2 regions of the Vagococcus sp. WN89Y genome follow, and region 1 is predicted to be linked to the other one. Evidence: riboswitches for the same ligand, from Rfam matches in the RefSeq annotation. Region 1 holds a riboswitch; the other holds the start of a gene.
What was found. Region 1 has a riboswitch for cobalamin ahead of btuB (TonB-dependent vitamin B12 receptor BtuB). Riboswitches for the same ligand answer to the same signal wherever they lie in the genome.
Positions count from the first base shown of each region.

Region 2: it holds a riboswitch for cobalamin, as region 1 does, so the genes downstream of both, ACTU3N_RS15330 (cobyrinate a,c-diamide synthase) here and btuB (TonB-dependent vitamin B12 receptor BtuB) in region 1, are expected to answer to the same signal.

Region 1 is NZ_JBQPOM010000021.1:48,004-53,681, reverse strand. Features, by position in the region: gene murI (glutamate racemase) at 1-538, opposite strand, end outside; gene btuB (TonB-dependent vitamin B12 receptor BtuB) at 483-2,336, opposite strand; cobalamin riboswitch at 2,402-2,579, opposite strand; gene trmA (tRNA (uridine(54)-C5)-methyltransferase TrmA) at 2,698-3,807, shown strand; gene ACTU3N_RS07170 (YijD family membrane protein) at 3,824-4,183, opposite strand; gene fabR (HTH-type transcriptional repressor FabR) at 4,187-4,828, opposite strand; gene sthA (Si-specific NAD(P)(+) transhydrogenase) at 5,027-5,678, shown strand, end outside.
Region 2 is NZ_JBQPOM010000052.1:17,008-22,685, reverse strand. Features, by position in the region: gene ACTU3N_RS15345 (FUSC family protein) at 1-660, shown strand, start outside; gene ACTU3N_RS15340 (DUF496 family protein) at 826-1,161, shown strand; gene ACTU3N_RS15335 (GHMP family kinase ATP-binding protein) at 1,190-2,056, opposite strand; cobalamin riboswitch at 2,179-2,357, shown strand; gene ACTU3N_RS15330 (cobyrinate a,c-diamide synthase) at 2,444-3,823, shown strand; gene cbiB (adenosylcobinamide-phosphate synthase CbiB) at 3,820-4,776, shown strand; gene ACTU3N_RS15320 (cobalt-precorrin-8 methylmutase) at 4,786-5,418, shown strand; gene cbiD (cobalt-precorrin-5B (C(1))-methyltransferase CbiD) at 5,415-5,678, shown strand, end outside.

The DNA of each region.
Region 1 (5,678 bases):
GCGGCACCGCTTCTCCGTGCAGCTTTGCCTCCGCCAGCTCCACCAGCTCCGCCGACCCCAGCATTTCGATATGGCATTCGTTAGCGAAACGCGCAATAAGCTCATGCGTATAAGGGCGTTTCACCGTACCGCGCGTTGCCAGCAGCCCGACTACGCCGTTAGCCGTTAAGCGCGCGGCGGGTTTAATGGCAGGCACGACACCCACCACCGGAAACGTAAATTTTTCACGCAGCGCGGGCAAAGAAACGGTACTGGCGGTGTTACAGGCAATGACGGCCAGCGCGAGGGGATAGCGAGCCTGAACAGCAGTGACAACATCGACAACGCGCCCGACGATAAACTCTTCGCTCTTTTCACCGTAGGGAAAAGCAACGTTATCGAAAGCGTAGATATAATGCAGATCCGGCAGGAGTTGCCGGATCTCGTCATAAACGGATAACCCTCCGACGCCGGAGTCAAACACCAGGACGGTGGGACGTGCTTTAGAAGGTGTAGCTGCCAGAGACGGTATATTCTCGTCCTGCAGTGCGGTAGCCATAAGCTGTCTCGTACTCTTTATCGAACAAGTTGCCTATTTTACCACGAACTGTCAGGTGAGAGGTCACTGGATATGAAGCAGAAATATCAACCGTGCTATAACAAGGGAGAGTTCGTTGCTCCGGATTATAGCTTGATGTGCGGTTGTCAAAGCGCTTGCCGAAATATTGCCAGGAGAGGTTCATATCCACATCGAATAGCGCCCAATCCAAATCATATTTTGCCTGGCGTTTGGCGCGGCGCGGCAGCACTTCATGGGTTTCATCATCACGCGGATCTATATATTGCAGCGTAACGCGGTGCGAAAAGATGCCGGTGTCAATATTCCCCGTCAGCTCGACCCCTTTGATGGTCGCCGAGTTGATATTGTAATAAGCAGTGTCGCTGTAGGTTATCAGGTTATCGATGGTGTAACGATACGCCGACAGCCGCCAGTCCAGCGGCCCGGTCAGCCCTTCGATACCGGCTTCCCACTGCTTTGACTTTTCCGGTTTCAGGTTCGGGTTAGAAGCAATACCGAAACGCTTCGCGCCAAACTGCTGACCAAGCGAAGGAGCGAGGAAGCCCGTTCCATAGGAGAGCGTGAGGCGGTAATTTTCGATAAACTCCCAGCCCGCAGCGGTCTGCCAGGTGCCGTGCCAGCCGAACTGATCGTCTTTATCTTCACGACCCGATGCCTCCAGCGTGACATCCCCGAACTGTTGCAGCCCGGTCAGATACAGGCCCGTGTTTTCGCGCTCGTAGGCTTCACGCGTGGCGATATCCGCCGAGGTCAGGCGCTCCTGCTTCCAGTCAACGCCCGCGCTCACCGAGCCTTTTCCGACCGCCAGAGTATTTCCCCACTGAATGTAACGCTGCGCCATCTCATCGAGCGTCGTGCCGTCGTGATAGCGGCCATAAATACTGCTGTAGTTGTAATCTTTGCTCTTCTGGTAGCTCGCCAACAATTGAGAAGAGTAGATGCCTTGATTAAAGAGCAGCCCGGTGTCCCAACCCTGGGCGTAAAGCTGGCGCTCATCGGCACTGTAAGAAGGTAAAAACGGCGGGCTTCCAAGGTCATAATCGACGTTATTACTGAAGTTATAACCGCGGAAAAAACCGTTGAAATTATCGTTAAACTTATGCTGAACGCTGCCCCAAAAGGTCTTGTTACGATAACCATCACGGTCGTCGTCATGATCCCAGCTCGAGTCTGGCTGGACGTTAAACCCGCGCGTGCTGGTATAAGAACCCGCCGCCGTCGCAACGGTATCGCCGAAACGCTGGCGTAGCGCACCGTCATACGTTTGATAGCCTTTCGAGCCAACACCCGCGTTGATTTGCGATTTTTCATCATTCGTCAGCGTGATGACATTGACCACGCCGCCGATTGCCCCGGAGCCGTAAACGGTCGAGCGCGGCCCGCGAATGTATTCAACACGCTGCACCAGAGAGAGCGGAATTTGGTTAAGTTCGGGATCGTTCGAAATACCAGAACGCGCAACCGGCACGCCATCGATCAGCAGCAAAAGGTGCTTTGCTTCCGTACCGCGGACATAGACCGATGCGGTCTGCCCCATGCCGCCATTTTGCGCAATATCGATACCGGGCAGCCGACGGAGCACATCCACCAGCGAACGCGATTGCCAGCGATCGATATCCTCACGCGTGACAATTTCCGTCGGTGCCAGCACCGTATTCACCGGTTGCTGAAAACGATTCGCGGTTACTACCATCAAAGACGAGCTGTCGCTACCCTGCGCCCAGCCGGAAAATGCCGTGACGCAGAGCGCCGACAGCAGCGAAACTTTTTTTATCATTGTGAAAGCATCCACACAGTAAAAGGATGCCGCAGGTTTCATCAATAGCTCGCGATGATGTTAACCAGATGCGACGTATTCCGGCAGGTCTTCGGGCTTGGGGGTACAACGAGACGGCGACTTCCCACCAATGGCAGTGTCTGCTTGCGCTACCGTCTCACCTTATCCTTACCGCTGCGCGTCAGCCCCAGATTCACACTGGGTTCCCTTTTAACTCACAGGACCGGAACACGGATGCTACATTCTGTTACATATAGATGTCCAGACTTCCGTAAGACTATTTAGAATGCTAACCAGGGCTGGACATCCCGTGAGCAATCCCTACAATCCCCGCGATATTGTTAATCTCTCAGGAAGCATCATGACCCCCGAACACCTGCCGACAGATCAATACGAAGCTCAACTGGCTGAAAAAGTCGTGCGTCTGCAATCAATGATGACGCCCTTTTGTGCGCCAGTGCCGGAGGTGTTCCGCTCGCCGGTGAGCCACTACCGTATGCGCGCAGAGTTTCGTTTGTGGCATGACGGCGACGATCTCTACCACATCATCTTCGATCAGCAGACAAAATCGCGTATCCGCGTGGATAGCTTCCCGGCGGCGAGCGAGCTGATAAACGAACTGATGGCGAAGGTGATTAGCGCGGTTCGCGGCAACCCGGTGCTGCGCCATAAGCTTTTTCAGGTGGATTACCTCAGTACGCTCAGCAACCAGGCGATCGTCACGCTGCTTTATCATAAGAAGCTGGATGACGCGTGGCGCGAAGAAGCCACCCGCCTGCGCGATGCGCTGCGTGCACAAAATCTGAATATTCAGCTGATTGGCCGCGCCACCAAAACAAAAATCGAACTCGACAGGGATTTTGTCGACGAGCGCTTACCGGTCGGCGGCAGAGAGATTATTTATCGCCAGGTGGAAAACAGTTTCACGCAGCCGAATGCGGCAATGAATATTCAGATGCTGGAGTGGGCGCAGGATGTCACGCGTGGCGCAACCGGCGATCTGCTGGAGCTGTACTGCGGCAACGGCAACTTTTCGCTGGCGCTGGCGCGCAATTTTAACCGCGTGCTGGCGACGGAAATCGCCAAACCGTCCGTGGCGGCGGCGCAATATAATATTGCCGCTAACCATATCGATAATGTGCAAATTATCCGTATGTCGGCAGAGGAATTCACTCAGGCGATGAATGGCGTGCGGGCGTTTAACCGCTTGCAGGGTATTGATTTACACAGCTATCAGTGCGAGACGATTTTCGTCGATCCGCCGCGCAGCGGGCTGGATGCAGAAACTGAAAAAATGGTGCAGGCCTATCCGCAGATTTTGTACATCTCCTGCAACCCGCAAACACTGTGCAAAAACCTCGAAACGCTCGGCCAGACGCATGATATCTCACGCCTGGCGCTGTTCGATCAGTTCCCGTATACGCACCATATGGAGTGCGGCGTGCTGCTGACGCGCAAGCCCTCTCTCTGAAAAGAGGGCCTCACGCTTATTCAGAGGCTTCGTGTTTGCGCCCGCGCAGGCGGAAGCCAATCCAGAACACCAGAATCACCGACAGCACCGCTGGCAGGAAATTAGAGCCAATGGCCGGATACTCTGCACGCACGACGGTGCTGTAGAGCAGCACGCCAAGAATAAAGCAGGCGGCGGCAAGCCCCGGCAGGCCGACCGGCATGGTGCGGTTTTGATAGCGCTGATGCAGGCAATAGACCGTCAGCACCAGCGTGATAATCGGGAAAATCGAAAAGGGCACAATCGAGCTGAACACCACTGAAAACGTGCCGTTAATGGCTAAACCAGCGATCAGCGCCAGCAGCAACGTACCTTTATCTTGACCTGATTGTTTCATTACTTATCCTTCGCTTTCAATTTGATGCGCCAGTCTTTCTTGTTCGCGGCGATACCAGTAATAGGCGCCTTTCGCAATCATTCGCAGCTGTAAAACCAACCGCTCTTCTAATTGCCGACGCTGCTCCTGACTGATATCCAGCGCTTCAGCGCCCGCGCTGAAGACTATCGTCACCATCGCCTCGGCTTGCGCCTCGGTAAAGGCCCGGGGCATATGGTTTTCGAGTTCCAGATAGTCGGCAAGTTCCGCAATAAAATGCTGGATTTCACGGGCGACCGCCGCACGAAATGCGGACGACGTGCCGGAGCGCTCGCGCAGCAACAGGCGAAACGCATTAGGGTTGTTGTCGATAAACTCCATAAACGTCGACACAGAGGTCCGGATGACGCTGCCTCCCTTGGCGATACGCTGGCGGGCCTGGCGCATAAGCTGGCGCAGCATCAGCCCGCTTTCATCGACCATGGTCAGCCCCAGCTCATCCACATCGCGAAAATGTCGATAAAAGGACGTCGGCGCAATGCCTGCCTCGCGGGCCACTTCGCGCAGGCTCAGGCTGGCAAAGCTTCGCTCAGCGCTAAGTTGGCTAAATGCCGCTTCCACCAGCGAACGCCGGGTTTTCTCTTTTTGTTGCGCTCTTACGCCCATCACGATGTTTGAATCCTTCCTGAAACCTGCTGGTACTATATCAGAGAATAAATCTTACCCGAATGTACTGGATTGTGACGGATTGTTTAGCGATGTTTCTTCTTTTCAAGCGTAAAAAAGCACAACGATAATTGGGTTATGCCGTCATTAATGTTAGTATTATGTTGCTTTTATGTATAAGAACAGGTGAGCACGACCATGCCACATTCCTACGATTACGATGCAATAGTAATAGGTTCCGGCCCCGGCGGCGAAGGCGCAGCCATGGGACTGGTTAAACACGGCGCCAGGGTTGCCGTCGTTGAGCGCTACCATAATGTCGGCGGTGGCTGTACGCACTGGGGTACCATCCCGTCGAAAGCGCTGCGCCACGCGGTGAGCCGTATTATCGAGTTCAACCAAAACCCACTCTACAGCGACCATTCCCACCTTCTTCGTTCCTCTTTTGCTGATATCCTGAACCATGCCGAAAGCGTGATTAATCAGCAAACGCGTATGCGTCAGGGCTTTTATGAGCGCAACCGCTGCGAAATTCTCGAAGGGAACGCCCATTTTATTGACGATCATACGCTGGCGCTGGAGTGCCTGGATGGCACAGTCGAAACGATTACCGCTGAAAAGTTTGTTATCGCCTGCGGCTCCCGCCCCTATCACCCGGCAGATGTGGATTTCACCCATCCGCGCGTCTACGACAGCGACTCCATCCTCGATATGCATCACGAACCGCGCCATGTGATCATCTATGGTGCCGGGGTGATCGGCTGCGAATATGCGTCGATCTTCCGCGGAATGAACGTAAAAGTGGATCTGATCAACACCCGCGATCGCCTGCTGGCGTTCCTTGATCAAG
Region 2 (5,678 bases), on a different contig from region 1:
CCGACGGGAGAGATGGACACTGCGCTTTGGCGCAGCGGCGATGTGATCCTCGGATCGCTGCTGGCTATGGTTTTTACCGGTATCTGGCCGCAGCGCGCGTTTTTGCACTGGCGTATCCAGATGGCGAACTATGTCACTACCTTTAACCGTGTTTACCAGGCGGGGTTTTCCCGTAACTTGGTGGAGCGCCCGCGGCTTGATAAGCCGATGCAAAAAATACTCAACGATGTGGTGAAAATGCGTGGGCTTATCACCCCATCGTGCAAAGAAACGCATATTCAGAGGGCGATATTCGAAGGCATCCAGACGGTGAGCCGCAATATGGTCTGTATCCTGGAGCTGCAAATCAATGCTTACTGGAGCTCGCGGACCAGCCATTTTGTGATGATCAACGCCCGTACGCTGCGCGACAGTCAACAGATGACCCAGCAAACACTGCTTCTCCTGGCGCATGCTTTGTACGAAGGTAATCCAAAAACTATTCTGGCGAATACGGAAAGGCTTAATGAAATCGTTGCTGAATTACGCCAGCAGATGCGCGAGCACGAAGGAGACGCATTGGTTGCCACGTCAATTCACAGTTACGTGTGGTTAAGCATGGAGCTGGCGCGGCAGCTTGAGCTGTTATCACATTTAATTTGTCGCGCATTGCGCAAATAACAGACAGCCAGCCATCATTGTCTGACAGGTTGTTTCGATTCAGCTAAATTTGTGGTTATGATAGAGAAAGGAAAACCATTGTCTTCGGCGACCGCTTTAAGTTAGCTTTATCTTTAATCGGTTGCATTAACGAATCCGAATCTCATATTGATCAGGGGTGTAAAAATGGAAACAACCAAGCCTTCATTCCAGGACGTTCTGGAGTTTGTGCGTCTGTTCCGCCGTAAAAACAAGCTGCAGCGTGAAATCCAGGACGTTGAGAAGAAGATCCGTGATAACCAGAAGCGCGTCTTGCTGCTGGATAACCTGAGCGACTACATCAAGCCAGGGATGAGCGTGGAAGCCATTCAGGGCATTATCGCCAGCATGCGTACTGACTATGAAGACCGTGTTGATGACTACATCATCAAAAACGCAGAGCTGTCGAAAGAACGCCGCGAAATCTCCAAAAAACTCAAATCGATGGGCGAACTGAAACAGGTTGAGCCGAAAGCCGAGTAATCGCTACACCCGGTGAGAGGTCGCCCTCTCACCGTTCTTCCACACCGCCCGCCACCATGTTCAACAGATAACTTTTGGGCCAGTGCGCCTGCAATTTTTGCGCGTTGAGCTGCCCGCGAACGCCGTCAACATCATGTTTTGCGCAGTCGAGCAACAGACCGACCACGCTGCCGCTGTGCGCCACGGTGAGGCCGTATAAACCGTAGCGCTCCACAAGCCCCAACAATGCACTGAACTCAGGTTTCGCTAACACCTTCTGGCTGACCACGGCGCTCATCGTTGCCGCCTCGCCCAGTAGCGCCGCGTTACCGTCTGCGCAGGCCTGCTGCACTTTCCGCCATGCACTCTCCAGTACTGGCGCATGCTCCTTAAGCCATTGCTGGCGGGGCAGGCGATGATACGCGGCGGTGGTCAGGGTTAAGGGGCTTTCCAGTAACAGCACATCCAGTTGCGGTAAACCTTTACAGGTAATTTGCGTGCTGGCCGTCTGGTGATCGAATAGCGTCAGGCCGCGAAAAAACGTGCTGTCGGTCGGTTCCAGCCCCACACACAGCGTGGCAAGTTCGTTTATATTGAGCGCCTGTTCAAGGTAGCGAGCGGTCGCCACGGCAGTGGCGGCAATATCGGCGGTACTGCTGGCCATCCCTTTCGCCACAGGAATGGTGGAATAGCAGTCGATACGAATGGTTTGCGTAAGCCGGGGCGGTAACTGCCAGTATGCCAGCAACTGGTTAACCATCGCGCGCATTAACGGGCGTTCATCGCCCCGAGGCGCACCGGTGGTGATTTCGACATGGCTATACCAGTTCACCGGGCAGGAGACCAGTTTCTCACTTCCCAGGATCCAGCCCTGGATAATTTCGCCGCAGGATGCGGGGCACTGCGCCTGCGCCACGATAATGCTTCCTGAAAATAAAAACCGGATAGTGCCACTTTCGGATGTTTAATACCAGTGATGAAAAATAGATTGTCATAGCGCAACAAAATGTTATTTGTGCACGGATAAACTCGAAAACTGTTTTTTACATATTTTCAGGTGCCGCACATATTGGTGTGGCCGGGAAGAGGGTGAAAATCCCTCGCAGCCCCCGCTGCTGTAATGCTGACGACCCCGCAATCACCACTGATCGTAAGATTGGGAAGGGCGGGAGAGGATGACGCTAAGCCAGAAGACCGACCTGAAAGCGTTTACCAACAACTTCGGTGGGAAGTGGGTTGCTGATGCTGCACAGTCGTCAGACTGGGCAGCGGTGCGCCTTTCCCCCGCGACGGGGCTTCAGGAATGTCAAACCGGCGCAGCGCCTTTGTCCTTGCCGCAACCGCCAGCGGCTGTGGGAAAACCACCGTCACGCTGGGGTTGCTTAGCGCCTTATTGCAGCGCGGCCTGCGCGTGCAGCCCTTCAAAGCGGGGCCGGACTATCTCGACACGGCCTGGCATCATGCGGTAAGCGGTGTTGCCTCACGTAATCTCGACAGCTTTATGCTGCCGCAGCCCGTTCTCAATTCCCTTTTTAACCAACATTTTCTTGCAGCCGACGTTGCCGTCATTGAAGGTGTGATGGGGCTTTATGACGGCTACGGCACCGATCCTGGCTATTGCAGTACGGCTGCGCTGGCAAAGCAGCTTGGCGTACCCGTTATTTTGCTCGTCGGCGGCAAAGCGGTATCCACCTCCATTGCTGCCACGGTGATGGGTTTTCAGCATTTCGATCCTGCGCTAACGATAGCCGGAGTTGTTATTAATCGGGTGAATAGCGAAAGCCACTTTCAGTTACTGAAACAAGCTATCGAGCGCTACTGTGCTCTGCCGGTGCTCGGCTATGTGCCGCTCTTTTCCGGCGTTGCCTTGCCGGAGCGCCATCTCGGGCTGGTGGCTGCCCGCGAAACCCACAAGGATGCGCAGTGCTGGCATGAATTCGCCGCCTCTCTGGAGCAGACCGTGGATATCAACCGTTTGCTGAGCCTGTGTGAGAAAGACCCGCTACCGGATACACCTTTACCGCAAATGCTTGCACACGATGCGGGGGCCGGGCTGACGCTGGCGCTGGCCGATGACGACGCGTTCCACTTTTACTACCCTGACAACCTGCTTTTGCTTGAGCGTGCAGGTGTGCGCATTGTACGTTTCAGTCCGCTGCATGACGACACACTACCGGATTGCCAGATGCTATGGCTTGGCGGGGGATACCCGGAGCTGCATGCGCGTGAGCTTTCAGAAAACCGCCCGATGCGGGAGGCCATTCGCCAGGCGCACCGGCGCGGCGTTGCTATCTACGCTGAGTGCGGCGGGTTAATGTACCTCGGCACGACGCTTCGCGATACGGCGGGCCAGCGCTGGCCGATGGCGGATATTATCCCCGGGCACAGTGAAATGGGCCAGCGGCTGACCCGCTTTGGTTATTGCGAAGCCCGCGCGAAGTCGCAGACGCTTCTCGCCGCGCCCGGCGAAACGCTGCGTGGTCACGAATTCCACTACTCAGATTTTACGCCGCAGTGTGACGCAGTGCTGGATTGCCACAAAACCCGCGATGGCGACGTGCTCAAACGCTGGCAGGGCGGCTGGCAGGTGGGCAACACCTTCGCAAGCTACCTGCATCTGCACTTTGCCCAGCGCCCGGAAATGCTCAACCACTGGTTCGCCGCAGCAAGGAGCATGCCATGACGGTGCTGGCATGGTGCGTCGCTTTTTTGCTCGACAGCCTGCTTGGCGATCCGCCCGGCTTGCCGCATCCGGTGCGCTGGATTGGCGCGCTTATCACCTTCACTCAGCGCGCGATACGCAAAACATGTCACAGCGATCTCGCGCTGCGTATCGGCGGCGGCGTCATGTGGCTGGTGGTGGTGGGCGTGAGCTGGTGTGTTGCCTGGAGCGTGCTGGCGCTGGCAGAGCATATCCACCCGTGGTTTGGCTGGTGTGTGGAAGTCGGGATGATTTACACCACCCTGGCCACGCGCTGCCTGGCGGATATGGCGCGCGACGTCGCCACAGCTCTGCGCCAGGGTTCGCTTAAAGAGAGCCGGGAGAAACTCGCGCACATTGTCGGGCGTGATACCTCGCAGCTTCAGCCCGCGCAGATAACCCGCGCCGTCGTTGAAACCGTGGCAGAAAACACCGTTGATGGCGTGATTGCGCCGCTGTTCTTTTTACTGCTCGGCGGTGCGCCGCTGGCTATCGCTTACAAAGCGGTCAATACGCTGGATTCGATGGTCGGTTATAAGCACGAAAAATACCGGGCAATCGGCATGGTCAGCGCGCGGCTTGATGATGTGGCCAATTTTATCCCGGCGCGATTGAGCTGGTTGCTGCTCAGCGCGGCGGCCTGGCTCAGCAGGCAGGATGCGCCAGCGGCACTGCGCATCGGTTTTCGCGACCGGCGCAATCACAGCAGCCCAAACTGCGCCTGGCCGGAAGCGACGGTCGCCGGTGCGCTGGGTGTGCGTCTTGGCGGGCCAAACGACTATTTCGGCGAGCGTGTCGATAAACCCTGGATAGGCGACGCGCGGCGCGCCATTGCGCTTGAGGATATCCCGCGAACGATACGTCTGATGTGGCTGGCGTCGCTGCTTGCTCTGGGGCTGTTTGCACTCACCCATTACGCGCTGGCGGGCGCATAAGGACACATGATGCGTTATATGCAGCAACCTGCGGCCATTGAAGCCAAAAGTTTTCACATCATTGAGGAAGAAATCCAGGCAACCCGGCCCGGTTTTCACTTTGCAGGCCCGCTGCATGCCGCAGTCATCAAGCGGGTGATTCATACAACGGCGGATTTCGACTGGCTCGATATTTTGTGGTTTTCCGACAACGTCCTGCCAGCGCTTTGCGCGGCAATCCGGCGCGGCTGCACGCTGTACACCGACACCACGATGGCGCTGTCGGGGATCAATAAAACCTTGCTGGCGCAATTTGGCGGCGAGGCGCGCTGTTATATCGCCGACCCACGCGTGGTCAGGAAAGCAAAAACCGAAGGCATCACTCGCTCAATGGCCGCCGTTGACCTGGCGCTAACGGAAGAGGGCGAGAAACTCTTTGTGTTCGGCAACGCGCCAACGGCGCTATTTCGCCTGCTGGAGCACAACGTAACAATCAGCGGTGTGGTGGGCGTTCCGGTGGGGTTTGTCGGCGCGGCGGAGTCCAAAGAGGCGCTGATAAAAAGCACGCTACCTGGCATTGCGGCGCGCGGGCGTAAAGGCGGCAGCAACGTGGCGGCGGCCATTATCAATGCGCTGCTCTACCACATGCGGGAGGCGCAATGAGCGAGCAGGCGTTCGACGACCCGGTATGGCATCACGGAAAAGCGCTGCGTAAAGGCTACACCACTGGCTCTTGCGCGACCGCAGCGGCGAAAGTGGCGGCGCTGATGGTGCTGCGCCAGCACCTTATTCACCAGGTATCGATTGTCACGCCTTCGGGAGTGACGCTGCGCCTGAACGTAGAAAACCCGCATATTGAAGGTATGCAGGGCGTGGCCGCCATTCGTAAAGATGGCGGCGATGACGTGGATGCCACGCACGGG